One region of the Variovorax sp. MPBD4-3 genome, then DNA from elsewhere that is predicted to be linked to it. Evidence: predicted binding sites of a transcription regulator. Region 1 holds the regulator's gene; the other holds the start of a gene.
What was found. Region 1 encodes NrdR, which represses ribonucleotide reductase genes. Its sites were predicted from a motif close to CACNANATNTNGTG; they were not measured.

Region 1 (14,659 bases):
GTCGAAGAGCGGTTCGGGGAACGACACGCTGAAGGTCGGCTACGCGCCGAGCCCCGACTACTTCAAGGACTGCCTGGGTCAGCGCGCCAAGAGCGCGGCGGGCGTCACCTACGACGCGGCCCATCCCGCCGACCCGGAAAACGTGCGGTTGATCACCAGCGAGTTCGCGGTCGAGAATGGGACGCTGAGATGTCGGGGCAGCGGCAATGCCGCACCGCAGCCGCTCATCGACGGCGTGGAGCGCTTCGATGTGATGTACGGCGTGAGCGCCGGCGCGGGAAACGAAGCAGTGGTGCGCTACGTGACGGCAGCCGGCGTCGAGAATTTCAACCGGGTCCGCACGGTACGGGTCTGCCTGCAACTTGCGGGCAACTCGAGTAGCAATCCGGGCGGTGACTACACCGACTGCGACGGCGCGGCGAAAACCACCCGTGACGGCAAGCTGCGACGCGTCTACACGGCTGTCTTCGCACTGCGCAACAACCTGGAGGCGCCATGAGGCACCTCGTCGACCGCCGCACGCCTGCGGCGCAGCACGGGTTTTCGCTCTTCATCGTGCTGACCATGCTGCTGCTCTCGGCCCTGCTGGCGCTGGCCGGTGCGCGGACCGCCCTGTTGCTCGAGTCGGTGGCGGGCAACCAGCGCGAGCATCAGCGGGCCTTCGAGGCTGCCGAGGCGGCGCTGCTCGACGCCGAGCGAGACATCCGGCAGCTGGCCTATGCCGACTCGACCGAGACCTACGTTGCCTGCGCCGGACTCCCGAAGTCGCCCTGCCGCAGGGCCGAAGACGGCCGCGTCTTTCCCGACCGCGACACCGGTTGGGTGACCGTCTACATGAACGACGGCGCCAACAGCTGCGAGCAAGGTATCTGCTACTTCGCCGCGCCCGATTCGGTCGCGGCGGCGTCCGGGAGCGAGGCCTACCGGTTCTGGAGCCGCAATCCGTATGCGAGCGAGCACGCGTCATATGGGCAATTCACCGGGGCACCCCACGCCGGCAATCCGGCGCTGCGCAATGCGAAGTACTGGATCGAGGTCATCGACCGCAAGAACGGCAAATATCCCTTGTATCGGATCACTGCGGTCGCCACGGGCACTCGCAGCGCGAGCACTGCGGGCGGCACGCAGGTCGAATTGCAGATGGCCTTCGATCCTGATCCGGTCGCCGCCAGGATGAATTGAACAGCGTGGCAGGGCGAAGCATGAAGATCAAATGTTTCTTGAGGGCTGCCGCAGTGTCCGGCCTGATGCTGGCGCAGGGCGTCGGCTACGCAGCGCAGTACCCGCTGGCACCGGCGCCGAGGCTAAGCTGCAGCGTAAGCTACCCCGGCTCGGTGGATCGCCCGATCACGGCTGTTTCTATTTCGGCCAGCGCCTCCAGGGTTTCGACCGGCACGGCGGTCTACAGGGCGGGCTACGACATGGCCAACTGGTCGGGCACGCTCACCGCTACCAGGTTCGGCGCCGACGGCCGGCTGGCGAGCGTGGCCCAATGGTCCGCACGCGACCTGCTCGACACCCGCATGGCGGCGGCGGGCGCGCACGGCAGCAACCGCAAGGTGCTCAGCTTCTCGGGCACCGCTGCTGCAACGGCGACCAGCCCTGCGACAAGGGGCACCGGAATTCCGTTCCGCTGGGCCAACCTGAGCGATGCGCAAAAAGCCGCGCTCAAGGGAACCACCAGCACCGATGACAAAGACACCGCGCTCGGGCGGGCCGTGCTCGACTTCCTGCGCGGAGACCGCAGCAACGAGGGCGCTGGCCTGCAACTGCGCAAACGCGGGCATGTGCTTGGCGACATCGTGGGCTCCGGCGTCTGGTACGCGGGAAAGCCCAACAGCGGCTTCACCAGCGATGCCTATGCCAAATTTGCCTCGATCGCCCGCACGCCGATGGTCTACGTGGGCGCCAATGACGGCATGCTGCACGCCTTCGACGCGGGCACTGGACAGGAAGCGTTTGCCTACGTGCCCGAAGGCCTCTACGTCACGGCGGCCGCGCCCGGGCTCAAGCGGCTCAGCGAAGGCAGCGACGCCCACAGGTACTACGTCGACGGCAGCCCTTTCGTGGCAGACATCTACATGGGAGCGACGGCCACAGCCTCGATCACCGACGCCCAGAAGGCGGCTGCGTGGAAGTCTTTCCTCGTGGGCACGCTGGGAGCGGGCGGCAAGGGCTACTTCGTGCTCGACGTCACCAAGCCGCAAGACATCGACGAGTCCAGGGCAGCCCACACGGCGTTGATCGACACGACCGCGCTTTCCGACGACGACCTGGGCCATCAGTTCCAGCAACCCGCGCTCGACTCCTTCTCGAGGCGCGCACTGCAGCTGGCCCCGCTGAACAACGGCCGCAAGGCCGTGATCCTGGGCAACGGCTACAACAGCACGAGCGAGAAGGCGATGCTGTGGATCCAGTATCTCGACGGCGACCAATCGATCCTCAAGATCCCGGCGCCCGTCACGCAGGGCGCGGGCACCGGCAACGGACTGTCGGCTCCGCGGGTGATCGACCGTGACGGCGACGGCAAGGTCGACCTCGCCTATGCGGGCGACCTGCTGGGCAACATGTGGCGCTTCGACCTGGGCGACCGCGACAGCAGCAAGTGGAAAGCGACCCTGGGCTCCGCAGCCACTGCCTCGAGCCTCGACAACGTGCCGCTGTTCGCGGCTGGCGCCGCGCAGCCGATCACCGCGGCGCCGGTGGTCGCCGGCCATCCGCGCGGCGGCTACATGGTGGTGTTCGGCACGGGAAGGCTGTTCGCCGTCGGTGACGACAGCAATACCGCCAACCAGTATCTCTACGGCATCCGGGACGGGGCCAGCGGCACGACAAGCACGGCCGTGCTGACCGATCTGGTGGCGCAGACCGTCGGCGGCGCCACTGTCGAGACGGACGGTGGCGAGTTCCGCACCGTCTCGAACAACAGCGTGAACTACGGCGGCTCCCGTGCCAAGCGTGGCTGGTACTTTCAGCTGCCGGCCGCCAAGGAGCGCATCGTCTATCCGGGCGATGCGTTGAACAGCAGCGCCGGCCTGTTCTCGAGCACCGTTCCGGGGTCGGGCAGCAATGCGCTCGATTGCACCGCGGGCACCAACGGCGACGGATGGTCGATGGTGGTCGACTTCTTCGACGGCTCCGCACCCGACGGCATTGCCTATGGCACGGCCACCACCACCACGACCAGCTATCTCGGTTTCCGCAACAGCTCGGGCAAGGACGACATCGTCTTCGAGCCGCAGGGCCGGGAGAAGGGCAAGGACGTGATCTGCAATGCCGCCGGCGAGTGCAAGGCACCGATACGGCCTGACATCGTGCGCCGCTTCGGCTGGCGCAATCTGATGTCGCCGTCGAACTGACTGCGCAGCCGAGGCGAACCATGAACAGATATTCCAAGCCGCCGCGCCGCAAGCAGATCCGCTCGCGCGGCTTCACGCTGATCGAACTTTTGATCGTGACGGCGGTGATCGGCATCCTCGCCGCCATTGCCTACCCCAGCTACACGCGCTACGTGCTGCGGGCCAAGCGCGCCGATGCCAAGCAACAGCTGTTGCAGGCGGCACAGTGGACCGAGCGCTACATGACCGCCAATGGACGCTACCCCCCGCCGACCGTCGCGCTGCCGGCAGGACTGGGGCAGTCGCCGTCGTCCGGCACGGCGAACTATGCCATCAGCTTTGTCTCAAGAAACGAAACCAGCTACACCTTGCAAGCCGTCCCTGTGAGGGCTTCGCGCAACGACGAGTGCGGAACGCTCACGGTCAACCAGCAGGGCGTCAAGCTGGCCGGCAATAGCACCGACGCATCGAGTGCGCTGGTGCAGCTTTGCTGGAACCGTTGAGGTGCCTGTGAGAGTGCGGGGGCGGTTGCCGACGCGGCTCAGATGTCGCGCAGCAACTGCCTGAATTCGTCCACGTCCTCGAAGCTGCGGTACACCGATGCAAAGCGCACGTAGGCGACCTTGTCGAGCTTCTTGAGTTCGCGCATCACGAGCTCGCCCACCTTGGTCGAGTCGATTTCGCGCAGGCCGCTGGCCAGCAGCTTCTGTTCGATGCGAAGCAGGGCGTTGTCGATCTGCTCGATGCTCACCGGGCGCTTGCGCAGCGCCAGCATCATCGAGGCGCGCACCTTCGACGAATCGAAGTCGGCGCGGCTGCCGTCCTTCTTGACGACGACCGGGAAGTTGACGTCGGGCCGCTCGTAGGTGGTGAAGCGCTTGTCGCAAGCGCTGCACTGGCGGCGCCTGCGGACGAAGTCGGCGTCTTCCGAAACGCGGGTCTCGACGACCTGCGTTTCAAGATGACCGCAAAAAGGGCATTTCATGCGGTCAGGATTTCCGGCTCAGCGGTAGACAGGGAAACGGCTCGTCAGCGCATGCACCTTGGCGCGCACGGCGTCGATGTTCGCCGCGTCGCGCGGGTTCTCGAGCACGTCGGCGACCAGGTTCGCGGTGATGCGGGCCTCTTCGTCCTTGAAGCCGCGGGTGGTCATGGCGGGGGTGCCGATGCGCACGCCGCTGGTGACCATCGGCTTTTCCGGGTCGTTGGGGATCGCGTTCTTGTTGATCGTCATGTGGGCGCTGCCCAGCACGGCTTCGGCTTCCTTGCCGGTGATGCCCTTGGCGCGCAGGTCGACCAGCATCACGTGGCTTTCGGTGCGGCCGCTCACGATGCGCAGGCCGCGCTCGGTGAGGGTGTCGGCCACGATCTGTGCGTTCTTGACCACCTGTTGCTGGTAGGCCTTGAACTCGGGCGACATGGCTTCCTTGAACGCGACGGCCTTGGCGGCGATCACGTGCATCAGCGGGCCGCCTTGCAGGCCGGGGAAGATCGCGCTGTTGATGGCTTTCTCGTGCTGCGACTTCATCAGGATGATGCCGCCGCGCGGGCCGCGCAGGCTCTTGTGGGTGGTCGAGGTGACGATGTCGGCGTGCGGCACCGGGTTGGGGTACACGCCCGCGGCCACGAGGCCGGCGTAGTGGGCGATGTCGACCATGAAGATCGCGCCGACGTCCTTGGCCACCTTGGCGAAGCGTTCGAAGTCGATGCGCAGCGAGTAGGCCGAAGCGCCCGCGATGATCAGCTTGGGCATGTGCTCGTGCGCCTTGCGTTCCATCGCGTCGTAGTCGATGGCTTCGTTGGCGTCGAGGCCGTAGCTCACCACGTTGAACCACTTGCCGCTCATGTTCAGCGGCATGCCGTGGGTCAGGTGGCCGCCTTCGGCCAGGCTCATGCCCATGATGGTGTCGCCGGGCTTCAGGAAGGCGAGCATCACGGCTTCGTTGGCAGAAGCGCCGCAATGCGGCTGCACGTTGGCGGCGTCGGCGCCGAAGATCTGCTTGACGCGGTCGATGGCCAGCTGCTCGGCCACGTCAACGTGCTCGCAGCCGCCGTAGTAGCGCTTGCCCGGGTAGCCTTCGGCGTACTTGTTGGTGAGCTGCGAGCCCTGGGCGGCCATGACGGCCGGCGAGGCGTAGTTCTCGCTGGCGATCAGCTCGATGTGGTGTTCCTGGCGCGCGTTTTCGGCTTGAATGGCGGCCCAGATTTCGGGATCGGTCTGTTCGACCAGGATGTTGCGTTGGTACATGGCAGTCCTTTGAAGACGAGGTCCTTGTTCTTCAACCAAACAAGGGCTGCCCAGGCGAACGGCTGAACGCCTGTTGTGGTCAGGCGGTACGCTTCCCAGTGGTATTCCACGTCAGCGCGGGGCACCTTTTTCGGGTGCTGCGCCTATCGCCAGTCGCGTACGAGGCCGAGTGTAGCTCACACCCGGCCAGGACAGCTTCAGGAAACGCCGGAAAGCAGGGCGACCTTGGCGGGTTCGGAGCCTTCGTCGGCCTTGACCGGCGCGGGTGCCGGCGTCACGACCGGAATCGGCTGCGCGCGCACGGTCGTGCGGGGCGGCAGCACCGACGGCGCGCGGCCGCTGGCAACCTGCAGCAGGCGCTCGTGCTCGGCCATCACCTTGCCGGCGTAGCCGCCGTCGTCTTCGAGGTTGGCCGCGCCCACGTAGTAGCGCAGGCCGCCTTCGAGCGATCCGGCGCGGGCGATGCATTCCTGCAGCACCTTGACCCCGACGCGCATGTTGGTCACGGGGTCGAAGGCGGTGAGCGTGCCACCCGCGCTTTCATACTTGTCGCCATGCACGCGGGTCATGACCTGCATCAGGCCCTGGGCGCCGACGTGGCTCTGGGCAAAGGGGTTGAAACTGGATTCCACGGCCATGATCGCCAGGATCAACGTCGGGTCGAGCTTGGTGCGCTTGCCGATGTTGTAGGCCTCGGCGACGAGCACGCTCAGCGGCTCGGGCGCCACGCTGTACTTCTTGCTCAGCCAGTAAGCCACGGCGGCCTGCTGCTTGGGCAGGTCGCTGGGGCTCGCGGCGGTGGTGCGCTCGATGGCGGTCGGCTCGAGGTCGGTGGCTTCAGGCGCGGGCTTGCGCGACTGCAGCCAGCCCATCAGTTGCTCCTCGCCGGTCTTGCGCAGGTCGGGCCGCGCCACGAGGGCGAGGGCCGCGAACACGATGGCCAGGCCGACCAGTGCAAACCCGTTGTGGGTGATTTCAAAAAAGCCGTCTGCCACATCGGACACGAAGGTCCTTAGCCCGCGGGCTGTGGCATCGAACGCCTTGTTCATCGCTCTTCCTTTCTGTGCGGCACCTGATACGCAAAGCCGGTGAGGGCGATGGATGAAGGCAGCGGCGCTTGGATTGGTACGAATCAGGCTCCGCGCATGGAGTGGAGGTGGGTTGGGAGCGCGGCGACCTGATCAAGCCGGTTGGGATTCGGCAGCGGATTCAGTGAGGCCCCTCTGCGTCAGGCAGTCAGGGCAGGCCGGATTCTAGCGTGGGTTAATACCTGGTCAAGCATAAGGAATTGCATCTTTATGCTAATAGTTGTTTAAAAAGTTCATGGTTTCGAGGTGTTTTGTCTTAGGTGAAATCCCTTTGTAAATTGCATTTGCAAAGCAAGGGTGCGGCGCCTAATCTGAACGGGCCTGAGGTTTTCAGGCATTTTTCCGAGGTCAGGCAGCCTGAGGTGTAAGTCGAGGGCTCGAACGACCGAGGATCCACGGTGGCAATCTCTTGCTGCCAGCACGGCGGGAACCATTGACTTCCGGTCGCGCGAAACGATGGCATGGGTCTAGCGCCCGCCATCAAGCCCGGTGGCAAGACGTTCGTCGAGCCATCGGGCTTTCTTTTTCTGCGCACTGCGCAGCAGCTTCTGCGGTGTTTGCGGTATTTCTTCCGAAGCGCGGCTGCGGTTGCTGCGCTCATGGGGAGTTGAAGCGTCTTTGCGGCACACTCCGGCGATGGACGTAGCTTCGATCAAACAGAACAAATGGGTGCGGCGTGGGATCGTCGCGTTGCTGTCGTTGTTGGCCTTCTGGGTCATCGCCTGGCTGGCGGTGCCGCCGATCGCCAAGAGCCAGCTCCAGAAGATCGCGAGCGAGAAGCTCGGCCGGCAAGTGACCGTCGGCAAGGTCGACTTCAAGCCCTGGACGCTGGAGCTCACGTTGAACGATCTGCGCATAGCCACCGCCGATGGCAGCAGGTCGCAGTTGGCCGTCCAGCGCATCTATGCCGATGCCGAGCTTCAATCGATCTTCCGCCTCGCACCGGTGATCGATGCCCTGTCCATCGACGCGCCGGCCGTCCTGCTCACGCACCAGGCCGACGGCAAGTACGACATCGACGACATCCTTGCCAGGCTGTCGGCCGGCCCGCCCGCCGACCCGAAGGCCAAGCCCGCGCGCTTCGCGGTCTACAACATAGCGATCAATGGCGGCTCGGTCGACTTCGACGACCAGACCGTCAAGCGCAAGCATGAGCTGCGCGACTTCGTGCTCAAGGTGCCTTTCCTGAGCAACCTCGATTCGAAGCGCGACATCAATACAGAGCCCAAGCTGGCGTTCGTGCTCAACGGCAGCAAGTTCGACTCCGCCGCGCTCACCACCCCCTTCGCCGACAGCCGCAAGACGGACGCGCACGTGCAGTTCAAGGGGCTCGACCTGGTGCCGTATCTCGGCTACATCCCGGGCGGACTGCCGGTGCGCCTGCAGGCGGGCAGCCTCGACGCCGACCTGAAGATCGGCTTCGAGCACGGCGCCACCAACGGACTGAAGATCACCGGCACCGTCGAGGCGCACACCACCAAGGTGGCCGACGCTCGCGGGCGGGACCTGTTGGCCTTCGAGTCGCTCAAGCTCGCGCTGGACGACGTGCGGCCGCTCGAGTCGGTGTTCCACCTGAGCGAGATCGCGCTGGTCAATCCGCAGCTGGCGGTGGCGCGCGACGCCGCCGGCCAGCTCAACCTGCTGGCCACCGACCCCGCCACCGGCGCGACCGAAAAGGCCGCGCCCCTTCCGGCGGCGCCCGCGAACCCGCCAGCCGGCCAGCCGGCCGAGAAGCCGGTGCTGAAGGTGCAGGTCGACAAGTTCGCGCTGAGCGGCGGCCGTATCGGCTGGCGCGACGAAACAGTCAAACCCGCCGCGGCCATCGACGTGACCGAACTCGGATTCGATGTCACCGGCGTCACCTGGCCCATGGACAAGCCGGCCCAGTTCAACGGCAGCACCGCCATTGCCGGCGCCTCGCTCAAGTTCAAGGGCAGCGCCACCGACAAGGTGGCCAACGTGGAAACCGAGGTCGATGCGCTGCCGCTGTCGCTGGCCGCGCCTTATCTTGCGCAGAGCCTGGAGCCCACGCTCGACGGCAAGCTCAGCGGCCAGATCGACATCGCCTGGGCCCAGCCCAACCTCAAGTTCAAGGCCCGCCGCCTGGCCGCGGACGGGCTCGCGCTGACGCAGGCCAAGACCGCGCTGGCCAGCGTCGGGCGCTTCGAGCTGGTCGACGCCGAGGCCGACATGACGAACCACACGCTGAACGTGGCTTCGTTCACCGCCACCAACCCCAAGGTGCGCATCGAGCGCGACAACGAGAAGCGCTGGATGTTCGAGCGCTGGCTCAAGACGCCGGCCGGCGACGGCGCCAAGGAAGCCGAAGCCAAGGTGGCGGCGCCGAAGCCCGCCGCCGCCGAGGCGCCGCAGCCCGGCGCCAACACCAAGCCCTGGGCGCTGACCATCGGCAAGCTGGCCGTCGACAACGGGGCGCTCTCTTATTCAGACAAGGCTTCCGCGACCCCGGTGACGATCGAAGTCACCGCGTTCAGGCTGCTCGCCCAGAAGCTCGCCCCCGAAACGAACGCCACTTCGCCGCTGGAAGTGTCGGGCCGCATCGGCTCCGGGCGCTCCGAGCCGGGGCGCTTCGACTACAAGGGCAGCGTCGTGCTCAAGCCGCTGGCGGCCGAGGGGCGGCTCGAGGTGGCGTCGTTCCCGGCGCATGCCTTCAAGGCGTACTACGCCGACGCGCTCAACGTCGACATCCGCCGCGCCTTCGCGAGCTATCGCGGCACGGTGCGCTACGCGGCCACGCCTGCCGGCATGAGCATCAAGCTGGCCGGCGATACCGCGCTCGACGACTTCCGGGCCAACAGCATTTCTCTCACGCAGTCGCCGGGCTTCGACCGCAACAACAACCAGTTGCTGAGCTGGAAGACGCTGAGCCTGCGCGGCCTGCAGATCAGCATGGCGCCAAACACTGCCCCGGCGGTCGATGTGCGCGAGACCACGCTGACGGACTTCTTCGCCCGCGTGATCGTCGACCCGACCGGCCGGCTGAACCTGCTGAGCCTTACCAAGAAGGGCGAGGCGGAAGCCAACGCCGCGGCCGCCGCGGCCGGCGAGGCCAGCACCCGCAAGGGGCCGGGCGGAACGACCACCACCACAACGGCGGCCCGGGCGGCGGCGCAGAAGCCCGCAGGTCGCTCGGTATCGGCTGAGGAAATGGTCGGCGGCGCGCCCGAACCCGCCAAGCCGGCGGCAATCGCCGCGGCGCCGGCAGCGTCGGCAGCGGCCGATACGGGCCTGGCGCCGGTCATCAACTTCGGCCCGATGAGCCTGGTGAACGGCAAGATCGACTTCACTGACCTGTTCGTCAAGCCCAATTACTCGGCCGACCTCAGCGAGCTGACCGGCAAGCTCAGTTCGTTCTCGTCCAATCCGCCGAAGGGCGAGGGCGGACGGCCCGCGCTGGCCGACCTCGAACTGCGCGGCAAGGCGCAGCAGACCGCGGCACTGGAAATCACCGGCAAGCTCAATCCGCTGGTCAAGCCGCTCGAACTCGACATCACCGCCAAGATGCGCGACCTCGACCTCGCGCCGCTGTCGCCGTACTCGGTGCGCTACGCCGGCCACGGCATCGAGCGCGGCAAGATGAGCATGGACGTCAACTACAAGGTGGCGGCCGACGGCCAGCTCACGGCCACCAACAAGCTGGTGCTCAACCAGCTGCAGTTCGGCGACGAAGTGGCGGGCGCACCCGCCAGCCTGCCCGTGAAGCTGGCGGTGGCCCTGCTGGCCGACCGCAACGGCGTGATCGACGTCGACCTGCCGCTGAGCGGCTCGCTCAACGACCCGCAGTTCAGCGTCGGCCCGCTGATCTGGAAGGCGGTGGTCAACCTGATCGTCAAGGCCGTGACCGCGCCGTTCAGCCTGCTGACCGGTGGCCTGGGCGGCGGCAGCGGCGAGTCGAGCGCCATCACCTTCGATGCCGGCAGCTCGGAGCTGAGCGCCGCCGCCAAGGAAAGCTTGGACAAGGTCGCGAAGGCTCTGACCGACCGGCCCACGCTGCAGATGACGGTCGCGGGCACCGCCAGCCTCGAAAAGGAGCGCGACGCCTACCAGCGCCAGCGCGTGCGCCAGCTGACCCTGGCGGAGAAGCGCCGCGTCGCGGTGCGCGGCGGGCAGGCCGGCACCGACGTTCCGCCCGTCACCGATGCCGAGTACCCCGAGCTGCTGACTGCCGTCTACAAGCGCGCGGACATCACGAAGCCGCGCAATCTCGTCGGCCTTGCCAAGGACCTGCCGCTCAAGGACATGGAAAACCTGCTGTTCGCGAGCGTGCCGGTCGACGAGGAGTCGATGCGGCAGCTGGCGGTCGAGCGCGGCGCGGCCGTGCGCGACTACCTGCTTGCGAAGAGCGTGCCGAGCGAGCGCCTGTTCCTGGGCGCGGTGCGCACCACCGCCAGCGGCGCCGACTGGAAGCCGGGCGCCGAGCTCAGCCTCACCATGAAGTGACGCGGCGCAACCGCTTCGGGACTTGGTTTTTCTCTACGGCTTGCTATATATGTAGTCCGTCAATCTCCCAGCCAGCAACCCCGGGCTCGCCACGTTTCCAGGACGGAATTCGGCGGCCGGCCGCAAGTGGGTGAAAATGTCGATGTGCGCCGGCCTTTGCCGGCGCCTTCGCTTTCTCTACTAAGACAACGATTTCGCGCAGTGACCTCTACTTCTTCCAAGCCACACGACATTCAGGCCCTCGACACGCTGACCGGCGGCGCCTTCACCGCGCCGACTTCCGGCGAGCGCGCCGCGCGCATCCGCGACTGGCTCGCTGGCAACCCCGCGCCCGAGCAGATGCAGGAAGTCTTCAAGGAGCTGAGCGGACGTGACAAGGGCGCCGCACGCCTGCTGCGCGAAAAACTCGACGAACTCAAGCGCGCCAAGGGCCAGGAGGCCATCGCCGCCGAATGGGCGCAGAAGGCCGAGGCGCTGCTTGCACAGTCCAAGCTCAACATCGCGGACGCGCTGGCGTGGCAGCGTGACGCCGCCAAGGCTGGCGCACCGCTGTCGCGCGAGCCGCTGGCCGGCCTGAAGCTCAAGCTGGCGGAGCGCGTCAAGGGCATCGAAGACCTGCAGCACCGCGCGCAGGTCCACCGCGAAGCCGCCGTGCTGCTGGCCCAGCGCTTCGAAGTGCTGTCGACCAAGGGCTGGCAGGACGCCCAGGCCGCCGAGGAATCGCTGCGCGCCGACGTGGCCCACTGGCAGCAGCAGGCGACCGAAATCACCGGCGACGCCAACTGGACCAGCCTGGACGCCAAGTTCGCGCCGCAGCTCGAGTCGTCGAAGTCGCAGCTGCTGGTGGTGTCCGATTCCTTCCATAGCGCCTTGGCCCTGGCCATTGCCGCCTCTGCCGACGCAGCGGCGCCGCTGCCGCCGGTGCCCGTGTGGGCCGACGAACTGCGCGCCGCGCGCGGTGAAGTCCTGGCTCCCAAGGTGGCCGCTCCCGCACGCCCTGCCGCGCCCAAGGTCGATCCGGCCGTGCGCGCCGCCGCCCAAGACGCGGTGCAGGCCGCGCTCGCCAAGCTCGAGCAGGAAACCGCCGAAGGCCACGGCAAGGCCAGCGCCGGCGCCGCAGCCGCGCTGCGCGCCGTGCTCAAGGAACACGGCAAGCTGGTCGAGGCGCCGCTCGAAGCCCGCGTGCATGCCGCGCTCGTGGCCGCCGGCGAACTCGAAGGCTGGCAGCGCTGGAGCGCCGACAAGGTCCGCGAAGACCTCGTCGCCAAGGCCGAAGGCCTGCTCAAGCGTCCCGAAGGCCAGGCCCTCGGCGGCCGCAAGATGCAGGAAACGCTGCGCGCCCTGCGCGATCAGTGGAAGCAGGCCGACCAGGGCGGCGTGCCGAACCACGCGCTGTGGAAGCGCTTCGACGAAGCCTGCAACGAGGCCCACAAGGTGGTCGAGGCCTGGCTGGAGAAGGTTCGCGCCGACGCGGCCGAGCACCGCGCCCATCGCGTGGCGCTGATCGAAGAGGTCAAGGCCTGGGCGGCGGAACACGCCGGCGCCACCGATCTGAAGGCCCACAACCGGGCGCTGCACCAGTTCGCCGACCGCTGGCGCGATGCCGGCCATGTGGGCGAGAAGGTGTTCGCCGAGCTGCAGCCGCAGTGGAACGAAGCCTTCGGTGCCGCCCGCGCACCGTTCGAAACTGCGCAGAAGGCGAGTGTCGAGCGCCGCCAGGCCATGATCGCCGAGGCGACCGAGCTCGGCGCCCAGCCGATGCTGCGCATCGACGCCGTCAAGGCGCTGCAGCAGCGCTGGCAGGCCGAGGCGCAGAGCGTGCCGCTCGACCGCCGCCACGAACAGAAGCTGTGGGACGCTTTCCGCGCACCCATCGACGAGGCTTTCAACCGCAAGACGGCCGAGCGCGAAAAGGCGTCGGCCGCCATGAGCGAGCACGACCGCCATGTGCTCGACGCCTCGAAGGCGCTCGATGCCGCCAACGCCGGCGGCGACGTGCAGAAGATCCGCGCCGCCATCGCCCGCCTGGAAGCGGCGCTGCGTGGCGAAGCCCCGCCGCCGGCTCCGAAGGCCGAGCAGGCAGCCGCCGCGAGCGACGGCCCGTCGGTCGGCGCGACCGAGGTCGTGGCTCCGGGCCAGGCCGCCGCCGAATTCGGCGAGAGCGCCGAACAGGCACCCAGCCCGAGCGACGCGGAAGCCTCGCCCGGCACGCACACCGAGGCGCCTGCCGCTTCGGCCGATCTGGTGGCGCCCGCCGATGGCGCCGATGCATCGGCACGCACCGACGCCGCTGCGCAAGCCCCTGCCGCCGCGCCGAAGCCCGCTCCCAAGCCGGTGGTGGCCATGCGCGGCGATGACCGTCCGAGCAGCAAGAAGGCCGAGGCGGCACCCGCCGCTCGCGGTGCCGGCGGCCGCTTCGGCGACCGGCGCGACGCCGGCCGGCCGGGTGCGGGCGGCCCGGGTCGCCCCGGTGGCGACCGCGGCGCGCCGCGTTCCGGTGACCGCGGTGATCGCGGCGCCCCCGGCGGCCGCTTCGGCGACCGTCCGCCGCGTGAAGATCGCGGCCCGCGCCTCGGCGACGCGGCCTTCCGCGCCCAGCGCGAAGCGCTCGAGCGCGCCGACATGGCGCTGCGCAAGCTTGCCGCCCAGGCGCACGGCGAAGCCCTGACGCAGGTGCTCGGCGCCTGGGAGCAGCGCGATGCGGCGCGTCTGCCTAGCGTCCAGGAACTGGGCCGCGCGGTGACGCCGGCGGTGCGCACCGGCTGGTCGCAGGCCATCGGCTCCGCGCCGACCGCTGCCGCCAGCGATGCCGCCGAAGCGCTGCTGCGCCTCGAAATGGCAGCCGAAGTGCCGACGCCCGCCGAGCAGCTCGACGCACGCCGTGCGCTGCAGCTCAAGCTGCTGACGAAGCGCGGCGATCCGGCGCCGGCCCAGACCTGGGGCCAGGATGCCGGCAAGGTGCTGGCCGCCGCGCACGACGCCGCGAGCGCACGCCGCCTGCAGAATGCGCTGAAGGCACTGCTGCGCAAGTAAGGCCGGCCTTTTCTTTCGGCCATGAAAAAAGACGCCCTCGGGCGTCTTTTTTCATGGGCTGCAAGCCAGACAGGGGGAAGGTCAGACCTTCTCGCCGATCACGGGCGTCTGCACCGCCGCCGCCTGTTCGGCCGCATGGCCGCTGGCGATGCGGCGCCGGAGGAACAGTCCGCCAATGCCCAGCAGCAGGGCAACGGCGCCGACGATCAGCGTGCCCTTGTCGGTGGCGCTGGATGCGGCTGCCTTGTCCTTGTTTTCCATGATCTTCTGCACATCTGCCAGCGACACCACGGGCTGGCCCTTGAGCTTGACTTCGTAGACGAGGTTGTTGTCCGAGGGATCGACGCGTACGTCGACTGCTTCGTCGATCAGCGGCTCGAGCTTGCTGCGGCCGACCGCGTAGTCCACGCGCCACTTCTCGGTGCTGCCATCGGACAGCTTGGCATCGAGCACGAAGTAATGGCGCGTGGTGCTGCCGCCGCGCCGGCGCT
Region 2 (14,659 bases), on a different contig from region 1:
CCCGAGCAGGACTGGGTGCGGCTCACGCAGTCGCAGTTCGCGCCGGTCGAGATCACGCCCGAGTTCTGGATCGTGCCCACCTGGCACGAGCCCCCCGAACAGGCCAGGGAAGTGATCCGGCTGGACCCGGGGCTCGCTTTCGGCACCGGCACGCATCCCACCACCCGCATGTGCCTGCGCTGGATCGCCACGCGGCAGGGCGGCCTGGGCGGCCAGCGCGTGCTCGACTACGGCTGCGGCTCCGGCATCCTGGCGATCGGCGCGGCGAAGTTCGGCGCGAGCGACATCGACGCCGTCGACATCGACGAAGCCGCGGTTTCGTCGACCCGGCTCAATGCCGAGGCCAACGGCGTCCAGCTGAAGGCCGGACTGCCCGATGCAGCCAAGGGCTCCTACGACACCGTGCTCGCGAACATCCTGGCCACGCCGCTCAAGGTGCTCGCGCCGCTGCTGCGCAGCCATGTGAAGGCCGGCGGATCGCTGGTGCTGGCCGGCATCCTCGAGCGCCAGGCAGACGAATTGAAAGAGGCCTACGCACCGTACGCCGCGCTCGAAGTCAGCGACACCGAGGATGGCTGGATCCTCATGACCGCGCGCTGCTGAACCGCCGCTTCGCGCCCCTCACGCGGCGAGGGCCCGACCCTACAATCGCCCCGTCATGAGCCTCGTCACGCGCTGCCCCGCCTGTACCACCACCTTCAAGGTGGTGCGCGACCAGCTTCGCATCTCCGACGGCTGGGTGCGCTGCGGACGCTGCAGCCATGTGTTCGACGCCACGCTCGACCTGCACGAAGCGCCCGATGGCGCATCGGCGGGTTCGTCGCCTGCGATGCAGGGTGGCTACATGCCTGGCTTGGTCGAATCGTCGAGCGAGCCGAAGACTGCGCCGTCACCGGTGCCGGTGCCTCCGCCGCCGGCCGCTGCGCCCGTCCAGCCGGCGGAAGACGCCGATTTCTTCGACGACGAGCCCGAGCAGCAGTCGCGGCATGAGCGTTCCCCGCAGCCGGCCGTCATGCCTCCGCTGCCGTCGCCGCTCGACTTTTCCCTGGAGCTTCCCGAACACGGCATCGCCGCGGACGAGCCCTGGTCCGACCTCGACACCACCGAGCCCGCGTGGAGGCCGCCGCAGAGCACGCTGCCTCCGTTCCCCAGCATCGATCTCAACCTCGCGTCTGCGCCGCCGCCTCCACCTCCGCCGGCGCCGCCGCTGCCCGTGAAGCCGCAGGCCAGGATGCGCACGCTGGTCGAGCGCGCCAGCGACGACGGGGAGGGCGAGCGCGAGCAGGAAGAAAAAGACCACGACCAGGTGCAGATGCAGAAGGCGCTGCGCCGCGCCCGCATCAAGTCGGCCAAGATCGCGAGCGCCAAGGCCCGCGAGGAACGCGCGGCCGCGAAGGCTGCGAGCTCGGCTGCCGTGGTGCAGGCCGTGGAGACCGAGACCGAGAGCGAGCCCGACTTTTCTTTGTCTTCCACCTTCGAGCCGCCGCCGGGGCATCCGCTGTCCGAAGAAGACGATCCGGCCGATAACGCATCGCCGGGCTTCTGGCAGCGCAGGGGCGTGCGTGCAGTGCTTGTGCTGCTGGCGGTGCTCGCCGTGCTGCTGCTCGTGGTGCAGGTCATCCGCCATGAGCGTGACGGCATCGCCGCGCGCCAACCCAATCTGCGTCCCGCACTGGCGGCGTTGTGCCAGTACACCGGCTGCGAGCTCGCGGCGCTGCGCCAGATCGGCGACATCGTGATCGAGGGCGCCGCCTTCGCACGCGAGAAGAGCGGCAGCAACGACTACCGCCTGAGCTTCACCTTGCGCAACGGCGCCACGGTGCCGCTCGCGATGCCTGCCGTGGAGCTGTCGCTGCTCGATACCCAGGAACGTGCCGTGGTGCGCCGCGTGCTCATGCCGGCCGACTACGGTGCTCCTACCGTGCTGGCTGCGCGGTCCGACAGGGCGGCTTCGCTGCCGCTGACGCTGTCGGCCTCGGAAGCGGCGGCCCTGCCGCCCATCGCGGGCTACCGCGTCGAGGCCTTCTATCCTTGAGCAGGGCGCTCGCACGCGTCCTCTGCTTTTTCCATTCCTTCAACCAACGGCTCACCCATGGCAGCAGTAATTTGCGGTTCCCTCGCGTTCGACACGATCATGACTTTCGAGGGGCGGTTCGCCGACCAGATTCTTCCCGACCAGTTGCACATCCTGAATGTGTCGTTCCTGGTGCCGACCCTGCGGCGCGACTTCGGCGGCTGCGCCGGCAACATCGCCTACAGCCTCAATGCGCTCGGCGGCACCGCTCTGCCGATGGCCACGTTGGGCAGCGACGGTGCTACGTACCTCGAGCGCATGCGCTCGCTGGGCATCAGCACGGAGTTCGTGCGCCAGCTCGACGACACCTTCACCGCGCAGGCGATGATCATGAGCGACATCGACAACAACCAGATCACCGCTTTCCACCCCGGCGCGATGCAGCAGGCGCACGTCACCAAGGTGACGGCGCGCGAGGACATCAAGCTCGGCATCATCGCGCCGGACGGCCGTGACGCCATGCTGCAGCACGCGGAGCAGTTTGCCGCCGCCGGCATTCCGTTCGTCTTCGATCCGGGCCAGGGCCTGCCGATGTTCGACGGCGAGGCGCTGCGCCACTTCGTCGAGCTTGCGAGCTGGGTGGTGGTGAACGACTACGAAGGCAAGATGCTGTCGCAACGCACCGGCTGGAGCCTGGCCGAGATCTCGCAGCGCGTGCGCGGCCTCGTGGTCACGCTGGCGGCCGACGGCTGCGAAGTGTGGACCGACGGTGTGCGCGAACACGTGCCCGGCGTGGTGCCGACGGAGGTGGTCGAGCCCACCGGCTGCGGCGATGCATGGCGCGGTGCGCTGCTGTTCGGCCTGGAAAAGGAATGGCCGCTGGCGCAGTGCGCGGCCCTTGGCAATCGCATCGGCGCGCTCAAGATCGCGCAGCGCGGCCCGCAGAACTACCAGGTCGACCGCAAGGCCCTGGGCCTCTGATTCGCCCAATAAAAAAGCCCGACACCGTGAGGTGTCGGGCTTTTGCGCCTTCAGGGCCGCTGAAAAGACTCAGGGCTTGCTGGCCGTGGGAAACGGCCATGCAGCTTGAGGGTTCAGCGTCGTCTGTGCAGCAGGAGCAGCAGCGGGTGCTACGGCAGCCTTGGCGGGCGCTGCTGCCTTGGCAGCCTTCTTCGCAGCAGGCTTCTTGGCAGCAGCGGCAGGCTTGGCAGCGGGCTTTTTCGCGGCTTTCTTGGCCGCGGCCTTTTTCGCAGGCGCCTTCTTGGCAGCAGCCTTCTTCGCAGGCGCCTTCTTGGCGGCGGCCTTCTTGGCAGGCGCCTTCTTCGCAGCAGCCTTCTTGGCCGGGGCCTTCTTCGCTACGGCCTTCTTGGCAGGCGCCTTCTTGGCGGCGGCCTTCTTGGCGGCGGCCTTCTTGGCCGGTGCTGCCTTCTTGGCCGCTACCTTCTTCGCCGGCGCCTTCTTGGCGGCTACCTTCTTGGCAGCGACCTTCTTGGCCGGTGCCTTCTTGGCGGCTACCTTCTTTGCCGGAGCCTTCTTTGCAGCCACGACCTTCTTTGCCGGAGCCTTCTTTGCAGCGGCTTTCTTAGCCGGCGCTTTCTTTGCAGTTGCCATTTCTATTTCTCCTTGATCAAGTTGAAAAAATCAACCTATTGAAGCACTCCACGCACGTTGGGTAGCGTGAAGCGATTCATGGCGTTGGAATCTGAGCCCCAGCACCATGAACACCTGAGCCCTCGTCCATGCCGCGCTCTATGGCGCGATCGGTGGCAAGGGCAATTCTTGAATTCATTAATTCTTGTCGAAAGATTCAATCCCAGGAGAGCGCACCACCCGACTGGTACTCGATCACGCGGGTTTCGAAAAAGTTGCGCTCTTTCTTCAGGTCAATCATTTCGCTCATCCAGGGGAACGGGTTTTCCTCGTTCGGGAAGAGCGTTTCGAGGCCGATCTGCTGTGCACGCCGATTGGCGATGTAGCGCAGGTAGCCCTTGAACATGGAGGCATTCATGCCGAGCACGCCGCGAGGCATAGTGTCTTCGGCGTATTTGTATTCGAGCTCGACGGCCTTCATGAAGAGGGCCTTGATCTCCGCCTTGAACTCGGGGGTCCAGAGGCCGGGGTTCTCGAGCTTGAGCTGGTTGATCAGGTCGATGCCGAAGTTGCAGTGCATCGACTCGTCGCGCAGGATGTACTGGTACTGCTCGGCGGCACCGGTCATCTTGTTCTGGCGGCCCAGCGCGAGGATCTGCGTGAAGCCGACGTAGAAGAACAGCCCTTCCATCAGGCAGGCGAACACGATGAGCGACTTGAGCAGCGTCTGGTCGGTCTCGTGGGTGCCGGTCTTGAAGTTGGGGTCGCTGATGGCGTCGATGAACGGGATCAGGAACTGGTCCTTCTCGCGGATCGACGGCACTTCGTTGTAGGCGTTGAAGATCTCGCTCTCGTCCAGGCCGAGCGACTCGACGATGTACTGGTACGCGTGCGTGTGGATCGCTTCCTCGAAGGCTTGGCGCAGCAGGAACTGGCGGCATTCGGGGGCCGTGATGTGGCGATAGGTGCCCAGCACGATGTTGTTGGCGGCCAGCGAGTCGGCAGTCACGAAGAAGCCGAGGTTGCGCTTGACGATGCGGCGCTCGTCTTCGGTCAGGCCGTTCGGGTCTTTCCAGAGCGCGATGTCGCGCGTCATGTTCACTTCCTGCGGCATCCAGTGGTTGGCGCAGGTGGCGAGGTACTTTTCCCACGCCCACTTGTACTTGAAGGGCACCAGCTGGTTGACGTCGGTCTGACCGTTGATGATGCGCTTGTCGGAGGCCTTGACGCGCTGGGTGGCCGCGGGCGTTGCTGCTGCGGGCTGTGCAATCGACGAAGTCGGAGCATCCACCGAACGGCCCGCGGAAAAACCGCCGGTCGATGCGTGGTGCTGCTGCAATCCTTGTTGCATATCCTTTGGTAAGGAGGGCTTGACTTCTTCGTCCCAGGTCAACATAGAAAAATCCAATGCTCAAATTATCGGAGTAACGATGTGAGTTGCAAAGTGCTCGTTCACATCGCACGCCATTTATGTGGTTGTTATGTTGCTCGCATGCATCGTGCGATGTCAGTCAATGGCTTCATCGAGTGACCGTCGCACGACTTTCGCATGCGCCTCGCTGATTCAACGAAGCGCCGGACGGCGCTTCGATTCACTCATCACTGGCAGGCTTCGCAGGTCGGATCGTCCACGCCGCAGAACGCGATGTCGGTGGCGGGAATCGCGTTCATCTGCGCCTTCGCCGCTGCTGCAGCGGCTTCGAGCGCGCTCATGCCCGAAGGTGCATCGCTGCCCGACGACACTGCGTTGAGCCGGCCCGACTGCACCGTCGACTTCTCGGCGTGCGTCGCGCTCTGCGTGCGCAGGTAGTAGGTCGTCTTCAGGCCGCGCAGCCATGCGAGCTTGTACGTGTCGTCGAGCTTCTTGCCCGATGCGCCGGCCATGTAGATGTTCAGCGACTGCGCCTGGTCGATCCACTTCTGGCGACGCGCGGCGGCTTCCACCAGCCACGTGGTTTCCACTTCGAACGCGGTGGCGTAGAGCGCCTTCACGTCCTGCGGCACGCGGTCGATCGGACGCAGCGAGCCGTCGAAGTGCTTCAGGTCCATGACCATCACGTCGTCCCACAGGCCCAGGCGCTTCAGGTCGCGCACCAGGTAGTGGTTGATCACGGTGAATTCGCCCGACAGGTTCGACTTGACCGACAGGTTGCCGAAGCAGGGTTCGATCGATGCGTCCACGCCGATGATGTTCGAGATGGTCGCGGTCGGAGCGATGGCCACGCAGTTCGAATTGCGCATGCCGTCGGCCTTGATCTTCTGGCGCAGCGCGTCCCAGTCGAGGGTGGCCGAGCGGTCGACCTCGACGTAGCCGCCGCGTGCCTTTTCCAGCAGGTCGAGCGAGTCGATCGGCAGGATGCCCTTGTCCCACAGCGAGCCCTTGTAGCTCGAGTACTTGCCGCGTTCGCGGGCAAGCTCGGTCGATGCCCAGTAGGCGTGGTAGCAGATGGCTTCCATCGACTCGTCGGCGAACTGCACGGCTTCTTGCGAGGCGTAGGGAATGCGCAGTTCGTACAGCGCGTCCTGGAAGCCCATCAGGCCCAGGCCGACCGGACGGTGGCGCAGGTTCGAGTCGCGCGCCTTCTTCACGGCGTAGTAGTTGATGTCGATCACGTTGTCGAGCATGCGCATCGCCGTGGAGATCGTCTTCTTGAGCTTTTCCTGGTCGACCTTGCCGTCCTTCAGATGCTGCAGCAGGTTCACCGAGCCGAGGTTGCACACGGCGGTTTCGGTGTCGCTGGTGTTCAGCGTGATCTCGGTGCACAGGTTCGACGAGTGAACCACGCCGGCGTGCTGCTGGGGCGAGCGCACGTTGCAGGCGTCCTTGAACGTGATCCAGGGGTGGCCGGTCTCGAACAGCATCGTGAGCATCTTGCGCCACAGGTCGGTCGCCTGGATGGTGCGCGCGGGCTTGATGTCGCCGCGGGCAGCCTTCTCTTCGTAGGCGACGTAGGCCTTCTCGAATTCGGCGCCGAACAGGTCGTGCAGGTCGGGCACGTTGGAGGGCGAGAACAGCGTCCAGGTGCCCTTTTCCATCACGCGGCGCATGAACAGGTCGGGGATCCAGTTGGCGGTGTTCATGTCGTGCGTGCGGCGGCGGTCGTCGCCGGTGTTCTTGCGCAGCTCCAGGAACTCCTCGATGTCGAGGTGCCAGGTTTCCAGGTAGGTGCAGACGGCGCCCTTGCGCTTGCCGCCCTGGTTCACGGCCACGGCCGTGTCGTTCACCACCTTCAGGAACGGCACCACGCCCTGCGATTCGCCGTTGGTGCCCTTGATGTGGCTGCCGAGTGCGCGAACGCGGGTCCAGTCGTTGCCCAGGCCGCCGGCGAACTTCGACAGCAGCGCGTTTTCCTTGATCGACTCGTAGATGCCGTCCAGGTCGTCGGGCACGGTGGTCAGGTAGCAGCTCGACAGCTGCGAGCGCAGCGTGCCGGCGTTGAACAGCGTGGGCGTGCTCGACATGAAGTCGAACGACGACAGCACTTCATAGAACTCGATGGCGCGGGCTTCACGGTCGATTTCGTTCAGCGACAGGCCCATGGCCACGCGCATGAAGAAGGCCTGCGGCAGCTCGATGCGGGTCTTGCGCACGTGCAGGAAGTAGCGGTCGTACAGGGTCTGCAGGCCGAGGTAGTCGAACTGGTTGTCGCGTTCGGCCTTCAGGGCGGCGCCCAGGCGGGGCAGGTCGTACTGCAGCAGCTTTTCGTCGAGCAGGTCGTTGTCCACGCCCTTCTTGATGAACTGCGGGAAGTAGTCGGCGTAGGCGGTGGCGCGCTCGGCAGGCATCACTTCGCGGCCGATGATTTCCTTGAAGATCGTGTGCAGCAGCAGGCGCGCGGTGGCGAAGGTGTAGTCGGGGTCCTTCTCGATCAGCGTGCGGGCGGCCAGGATCGAGGCCTTGTAGACCTCGTCGAGCGGCACGCCGTCGTACAGGTTGCGCATCGTCTCGGCGACGATCGGCGCGGCGGTGATGCTCTCGCCCAGGTTCTCGCAGGCGGATTCGATCAGGCCCTTGAGCTCGTTGATGTCGAGCGCGACCAGCTCGCCGTTGTCCAGCACGTGCAGCGCGGGCGTGGCCGGCGCTTGTTGTTCGCCCTGCTTCGAACGCTCCTGCGTGCGGCGCTCGCGGTACAGCACGTAGGCGCGCGCGATTTCATGATGGCCGCCGCGCATCAGGCCGAGTTCGACCTGGTCCTGCACGTCTTCGATGTGGAAGGTGCCGCCGCCCGGACGCGAGCGCACCAGCGCGCGGATCACGCCTTGCGTGAGCACGTCGACCGTCTCGCGAACGCTGGCCGAAGCCGCGCCCTGCGTGCCGTGCACGGCGAGGAAGGCCTTCATCATCGCGATGGCGATCTTGTTCGGCTCGAAGGGCACCACGGCGCCGTTGCGGCGGATGATCTGGTAGTGGGCCAGGTTCTGGACGTTGGGGGAGCCGGCAGTGTCTCGCTGCTGCTGCGGTGGCGTCGAGGGAACGGCACGCGGGGTCGATTGGGGGGTCAGGGCAGTTTGCATTCGCTTCCTCTCGGTTGGCAATTCTTGTTGGATGGCGACGCCTGGGCCGGGCGTCGCGCCGGTGTTGATGACCGGACGTTGGACACTATATCTAGGGTGCGAGGGGTGTACAACCCACTAGATGTAGCGTTTTCGTCTCGATACAAGCCTTGCCGGCATCTCTTTCGGCGTAGGACAACAGCAGAGATGCCGCGTGAATACTGGGCTATGGTCGCGCAAGCCGCATGGGGCTTGGCTTGCGAGCCGATTTGGGCCTGCAAGGCGCATGGTTGCTTGATCGAGCGACAGACATTTCCGCATTGCCGCGACGCACGATCCGCGCATCGCGAGCCGCCGCGCGATTGAAAAAATTAGCGCTGCACCACCTGTGCAGGAAACATTTGTGGACTCCAGCCCAATTGCTCGCGCAGCAGGCGCCAGTCGAAACCGGCGCCGGGGTCTTGCTTGCGGCCCGGCGCGATGTGCTCGTGGCCGGCGATGTGGGCGATGGGATAGTGCTGCGCGATCGCGGCGCACAGGCTCGCGAGCGTCTCGTATTGCGGCGCGTCGAACAACTGGCCCTCGAGGCCTTCGAGCTCGATGCCGACCGAGTCGTCGTTGCAGTTGCCGCGGCCGCGCCACGACGACACGCCGGCATGCCAGGCGCGGTCGTCGCAGCTCACGAACTGCCAGAGCTCGCCGTTGCGGCGCACGTAGAAATGCGAGGACACCTCGAGCCCGCGGATCGACTGGAAGTAGGGGTGCGCGTCCCAGTCGAGCCGGTTGGTGAAGAGCCGCTGCACAGCGTCGCCGCCGTACTCGCCGGGCGGCAGGCTGATCGAATGGATCACGACGAGGTCGGTATTCGCGCCCGCGGGGCGGGGGCCGAAGTTCGGAGAGGGCAGCGCCTTCGCGAAGCGGTACCAGCCGGCCTGCCAGAGCGCACCGTCGTCGTTGCCGCCTGCGGTGCCTTCAGTCGTCGGCATGGCTGCTCGCGCCATCGTCGCCGTTGGGCGTGGTGATGCCCAGGCGCGCGATGCGGTAGCGGATCTGGCGCAGGCTCATGCCGAGCCGCGCGGCGGCGGCGGTGCGGTTGAAGCCGCTGTCGTGCAGCGCGCGCACGAGAATCTCGCGCTCCTGCTGGTCGAGGTAGGCCTGCAGGTCGGACGGCAGCGGCGGCGGCGCGGGCTTGGGCGGCGCAACCGGCGCGGGAGCCGGCATGAGCATGGCGGGCGTCGTGATCTCCGGCATCAGCGGCGCCGGCGCGGACGCGGCGGCTTCGGCGGAGGCGGTGAAGCCGCCCATCAGGTCGAGGTGCAGCTCGTCGCCGTCGTTCAGCGCGACCGCGCGGTGCAGCAGGTTCTCGAGTTCGCGCACGTTGCCGTCGAGCGGGTGCATGCCGAGCCGGCGCAGCAGGTCGTCCGACAGGTGCGGCACCGGCATTCCGGCCTCGTGCGCAATGCGCGACAGCAGTGCGGCGCACAGCGCGGGCAGGTCTTCGCGGCGGTCACGCAGCGCGGGCACCGCGATCTCGATCACGTTGAGCCGGTAGAACAGGTCTTGCCGGAAGCGGCCGGCCTGCACCTCTGAATGAAGGTCCTTGTGGGTGGCGCTGACGATGCGCACGTCGACCGCGTCTTCCTGCGTGGAGCCGATCGAACGCACGCTGCGCTCCTGGATCGCGCGCAGCAGCTTCGACTGCATGGCCAGCGGCAGGTCGCCGATTTCGTCGAGGAACAGCGTGCCGCCTCGCGCTGCCTGGAAGTAGCCGTCGCGGTCTTGCGCCGAGCCGGTGTAGGAGCCCTTGCGGGCGCCGAAGAATTCGGCCTCGAGCAGGTTCTCGGGAATCGCGCCGCAGTTGACGGCCACGAACGGGCCGTCGCTGCGCTGGCTGCAGGCGTGCACCGCGCGCGCCACCAGTTCCTTGCCGGTGCCGGACTCTCCGCGCACCAGCACCGGCGCCATGCCGCGCGCCACCTTTGCGATGCGCGACTTGACGAGGCGCATGGGCTCCGAATCGCCGACGAGGCGCTCGAGCGCGGCGGCGCCGCTGTCCGACATGGCCACCGGCGCATCGTTGTTGTTGCCCGCCGCCGCGGCAGGCGCCGACCTGGCCGGCTGCTGCGCGGCATTGCGCGCCTGCACGGCGGAAGCGACCACGGCGCGGAACTGCTTGAGATCGACCGGCTTCGTGAGGTAGTCGAAGGCGCCGGCCTTCAGCGCCTCGACCGCGTTCTCGGCCGAGCCGTAGGCCGTCATCACCACGCAGCGCTCGCTGCGCTGCTCCTTCTGTATGCGATGGATGATTTCCATGCCCTGTCCGTCGGGCAGCCGCATGTCGGTGATGACCGCGTCGAAGCGGCCCGCCTCCAGGTGCTGCCATGCCTCGGACACGCTGCCCGCGGCCTCGACGCGATAGCCCTCGCGCAGCAGCGTCAGCTCGTAGAGCGTGCGCAGGTCGGGTTCGTCGTCGATGACCAGGATCTGCGCCGGCCGCTGGGTGGAAGGGGTGGGAATGCTCACGGCGCTATTGTGTCAGCCGGTTTTCGCTGGCGGCGAAGCTCACGAAGAATTCGTTGCCCTCCGGGCCGCCCTGGACCAGCGCGCGCCGCTCGTAGCCGATGGTGGCGCCGTGGCGCCGGCACAGCTCGCGGCACAGGAACAGGCCGAGTCCGCTGGAGCGGCTTTCCGACGAGAAAAACGGTTCGAACAGGTGCCGCTGCACCGCGGGCTCCAGCGGCGCGCCGTCGCTCCACACCATCAGGGCGGGGCGGCCCGAGGTGCCGCGCTGAAGGCTGGTCAGCACCTGGATCGAGCCTTCGCGCTTGCCGGCGTAGCGCGATGCGTTGTCGAGCAGGTTCACCAGCAGCCGGCGCAGGTGCTCGGCGTCGAAACGCACGTCGCTGCCGGCCGCATCGAGCGACACCTGCACGCCCTTGCGTTGCGTCTGGCGGATCCACTCCTCGGCCAGCACCTGCACCGCGGGGTCGAGCACGACCTGCTCGCCCAGCGACAGCACGCGCTGCTGGCGCGCCCGGGAAACATCGAGCACGTCGTCCACGATGCGCGCGAGCCGCTGCGCGTTGTGCTGCACCATGCTCGTGAGCTTGCGGTGCGCGGGGTCGGTCAGGTCTTCGTTGAGCAGCGCGCTGGCCTGCGTGATGGCGGCCAGCGGATTGCGGATTTCATGCGCGACCGCGGCGGACATGCGGCCCATCGCCGCCAGCTTCTCGGTGCGGATGCGGGCCTCGAGTTCACGCAAGTCCTGCAGGAACATCACGCACAGGCTGTCGAGCCGCTTGTCGTCGGCCGGTGTGAGCCGGGTGCGCACGCGCACCTCGCGGGCCGCGCCGCGCGCCTGCGCCACCGGAATTTCTTCCGACTGGGGCGCCCGGCGCGCGAAGGTCTGGCGCGCCAGCGCGGCCAGCGCATGCCAGGCGGGCTGTGCGTGCAGGGGGAAAGGCAGCGTCAGCTTCGCCAGCCCCTGCCCGAGGATCGCGTCGGCCGCCGGATTGGCCGCGTGCACCAGCCCTTCGGCATCGATCACCAGCACGCCTTCGCTCAGCGTCTCGATCACCAGGTCGTTGACCTGCGCCTGCATCTGCGCGCTGCTGCGGTTGCGCTGCGCCACCGCTTCTTCGCGCGCGAGCCGGCGGGCCAGTTCGTGCGCCAGCAGGGCCACCACGAAAAGCCCGGTGCCGGTGAGCGCCGCCTGCACGAAGCGGCCCGACGAGTCGACGGGCTGCTGCAGCCAGTGCCAGCCCGCGTCGGCCAGCAGCAGCAGCGTGACGGTGGACGTGGTGCCCAGGCCCACCACCACCGTGCCGAGCACCGCGCTCATGAGCACCGGCAGCGCGAACAGCGGCGTGTAGTTGACGTTGCCGCCCTGCATCACCTGCAGCGTGGTGAAGGCGGCCAGGTCGACGCCGACGGTGAGCAGCCACGGCGCGGTGAAGCCCCGGATCGGCGGCTGCAGGCGCGTGTAGCGCATGGTCAGCCAGGCAGTGACCAGGTAGACGGCGGAAATCCCGATGGCCAGCGGCTGCATCGTCTGCCCGAGCGCAAAAGCCACGCCCTGCAGCAGCACCAGCACCAGCGCGACGAAGCAACGCGCGGCCATGAAGCCGCGCCACAGCCGGATGAGGGCGGTGCTTTCGCTGCCGCCGATCTCGAGCACGTCCCAGTCGGTGACAGGCTCGCCGCGCGACCAGAGGGGAGAACTCATTGGCGAAGGCGCTGCGTGGTCAGCGGCTCACGGTGGCGGCGTCGCGGTGCGCGGTGCTGCAGTAGACAGCGCCGCCCGGCCCGGCGATGGCGTCGGTCGCGGGCAGGTGCAGTCCGCAATGGGCGCAGCGCACCATGGCCTGTGGCGGTCCGACCGGGGTTGGCGGGCGCTGCTGCGCCTTGGCCGCGCGCTCGCGCATCGCGTCGCGCATTTCTTCGCGCCGGTTCTTGCGCCAAAGCCAGATCGCGACCCAGAGCACCGCGAGGACGAGGAGGTATTTCATGCAGGAGGACGAGCGAGCACCACTTCGAGCACGAAGCGCGAGCCCACGTAGGCCAGCAGCAGCAGGGCGGAGCCGGCGTACAGCACGCGGCGCGCGGTGCGGCCGCGCCAGCCGAAGCGGACCCGGCCGATCAGCAGGACGGCGAAGGTGAGCCAAGCGAGTACCGAGAAGGTGGTCTTGTGGTCCCACTTCCAGAAGCGGCCGGCGGTGCCGTAGAGCTGCTCGCTGAACAGCAGGCCGGCCAGCAGCGTGGCCGAGAGCAGCACGAAACCGGCGGTGACGAAACGGAAGGTGAGGCGTTCGAGCGTGAGCAGCGGCACGCCGCCCTGATGGGGTTCGGCGGTGGCCAGGCGGATCTGCTTTTCGGCGCGGGTGATCAGCCAGGCATGCACCACCGCGGCGCCGAACAGGCCGTACGAGGCGATGCCCAGCGCCAGGTGCAGCGGCAGCCAGGGCGAGGCCGAGACGTGCAGCGGCGTGCCCGCGAACAGTATGGCCAGCAGCACCGCGGCCGCGCCCAGCCAGGCAAGCGCGCGCCGCACCTTGAGCTGGGGATACATGCGGCTTTCGATCGCATAGACGGTGAGCACCAGCCACGCCGTGACCGACAGCGCGGGCGCGAAACCGAAGCGCGGCTCGCTGCCCATGAGGCCGTGGGCCAGTGCCAGGGCGTGCAAAAGCCACGCAATGCCGAGGGCCCATTGGGTCGCCTGGCGGCTCATCCGGGCCCCGGCGGCGGCGACAAATCCGTAGGCCACGGCGGTGGCGATGCCCAGCGCCACGCCGAGTGGAGAGGGGATCGCTAAAATCATCGGTGAAGTGTAATGGCTCGCCCCCAGGCTTCGCGTTGCTGCGCCTCCTCCCTACCGGGGGCAACACCAGCGGCCCGGCGAAGCCGGTTCTGCGGTGTTTCGCGAATGGGCAGCGCCCGCGACCGGCTTCAGATTCCCCGACTTTTCATCGGTTCGCGCTAGCGGACAACAAGGTATTTCTTTCATGGCCACCGCCCTCACAGAAAAGTTCTCCCGCCTCGTCAAGACGATGAGCGGCCAGGCGCGCATCACCGAAAGCAACGTGCAGGACATGCTGCGCGAAGTGCGCATGGCGCTGCTGGAAGCCGACGTGGCGCTGCCCGTGGTGCGCGACTTCGTCGCCCGCGTGAAGGAAAAGGCGCTCGGCCAGGAAGTGCTGGGTTCGCTCAAGCCGGGCCAGGCGCTGGTCGGCATCGTCAACCGCGAACTCGCCGCCACCATGGGCGAGGGCGTTTCCGACATCAACCTCGCGGCCCAGCCGCCGGCGGTGATCCTCATGGCCGGCCTGCAGGGCGCCGGCAAGACCACCACCACCGCCAAGCTGGCCAAGCACCTGATCGAGAAGCGCAAGAAGAAGGTGCTCACCGTGTCGGGTGACGTGTACCGTCCCGCCGCCATCGAGCAGCTCAAGACCGTGACCAAGCAGGCCGGCGCCGAGTGGTTCCCGAGCACGCCCGACCAGAAGCCGCTGGACATCGCGCGCGCCGCGCTCGACCACGCCAAGCGCCACTATTTCGACGTGCTGCTGGTCGACACGGCCGGCCGCCTGGCCATCGACGAAGTGCTGATGGCCGAAATCAAGCAGCTGCACGCGGCGCTCGACCCGGTCGAAACCCTGTTCGTGGTCGACGCCATGCAGGGCCAGGACGCGATCAACACCGCCAAGGCCTTCAAGGAGGCGCTGCCGCTCACCGGCATCATCCTGACCAAGACCGACGGCGATTCGCGCGGCGGTGCGGCGCTGTCGGTGCGCCAGGTCACGGGCGTGCCGATCAAGTTCGCCGGCGTGAGCGAGAAGATCGACGGCCTGGAAGTGTTCGACGCCGAGCGCCACGCGGGCCGCATCCTGGGCATGGGCGACATCGTCGCGCTGGTCGAGCAGGTCACGGCCGGCGTCGACGTGGCGGCGGCGCAGAAGCTCGCGGCCAAGGTCAAGAGCGGCGCGGGCTTCGACCTGAACGACTTCCTCGGCCAGCTGCAGCAGATGAAGCAGATGGGCGGCCTCTCCAGCCTGATGGACA

Region 2: the regulator NrdR is predicted to act here: its motif matches at 8,203-8,216, upstream of AC1RVW_RS26045 (ribonucleoside-diphosphate reductase subunit alpha).

The regions. Positions count from the first base shown of each region.
Region 1 covers NZ_JBXASW010000081.1:8,878-23,536, forward strand. The annotation lists gene AC1RVW_RS28250 (PilW family protein) at 1-499, shown strand, start outside; gene AC1RVW_RS28255 (PilX N-terminal domain-containing pilus assembly protein) at 496-1,182, shown strand; gene AC1RVW_RS28260 (pilus assembly protein) at 1,221-3,359, shown strand; gene AC1RVW_RS28265 (type IV pilin protein) at 3,380-3,841, shown strand; gene nrdR (transcriptional regulator NrdR) at 3,880-4,323, opposite strand; gene glyA (serine hydroxymethyltransferase) at 4,342-5,586, opposite strand; ZMP/ZTP riboswitch at 5,628-5,753, opposite strand; gene AC1RVW_RS28280 (lytic transglycosylase domain-containing protein) at 5,784-6,635, opposite strand; gene AC1RVW_RS28285 (hypothetical protein) at 7,142-7,393, opposite strand; gene AC1RVW_RS28290 (DUF748 domain-containing protein) at 7,311-11,135, shown strand; gene AC1RVW_RS28295 (DUF349 domain-containing protein) at 11,337-14,168, shown strand; partial or broken gene AC1RVW_RS28300 (hypothetical protein) at 14,250-14,659, opposite strand, start outside.
Region 2 covers NZ_JBXASW010000063.1:19,338-33,996, forward strand. The annotation lists gene prmA (50S ribosomal protein L11 methyltransferase) at 1-603, shown strand, start outside; gene AC1RVW_RS26025 (zinc-ribbon and DUF3426 domain-containing protein) at 659-2,035, shown strand; gene AC1RVW_RS26030 (carbohydrate kinase family protein) at 2,093-2,995, shown strand; gene AC1RVW_RS26035 (histone H1-like DNA-binding protein) at 3,065-3,625, opposite strand; gene AC1RVW_RS26040 (ribonucleotide-diphosphate reductase subunit beta) at 3,822-5,000, opposite strand; gene AC1RVW_RS26045 (ribonucleoside-diphosphate reductase subunit alpha) at 5,204-8,119, opposite strand; gene ampD (1,6-anhydro-N-acetylmuramyl-L-alanine amidase AmpD) at 8,470-9,084, opposite strand; gene AC1RVW_RS26055 (sigma-54-dependent transcriptional regulator) at 9,071-10,621, opposite strand; gene AC1RVW_RS26060 (two-component system sensor histidine kinase NtrB) at 10,626-12,323, opposite strand; gene AC1RVW_RS26065 (PP0621 family protein) at 12,343-12,606, opposite strand; gene AC1RVW_RS26070 (cytochrome C assembly family protein) at 12,603-13,418, opposite strand; partial or broken gene ffh (signal recognition particle protein) at 13,603-14,659, shown strand, end outside.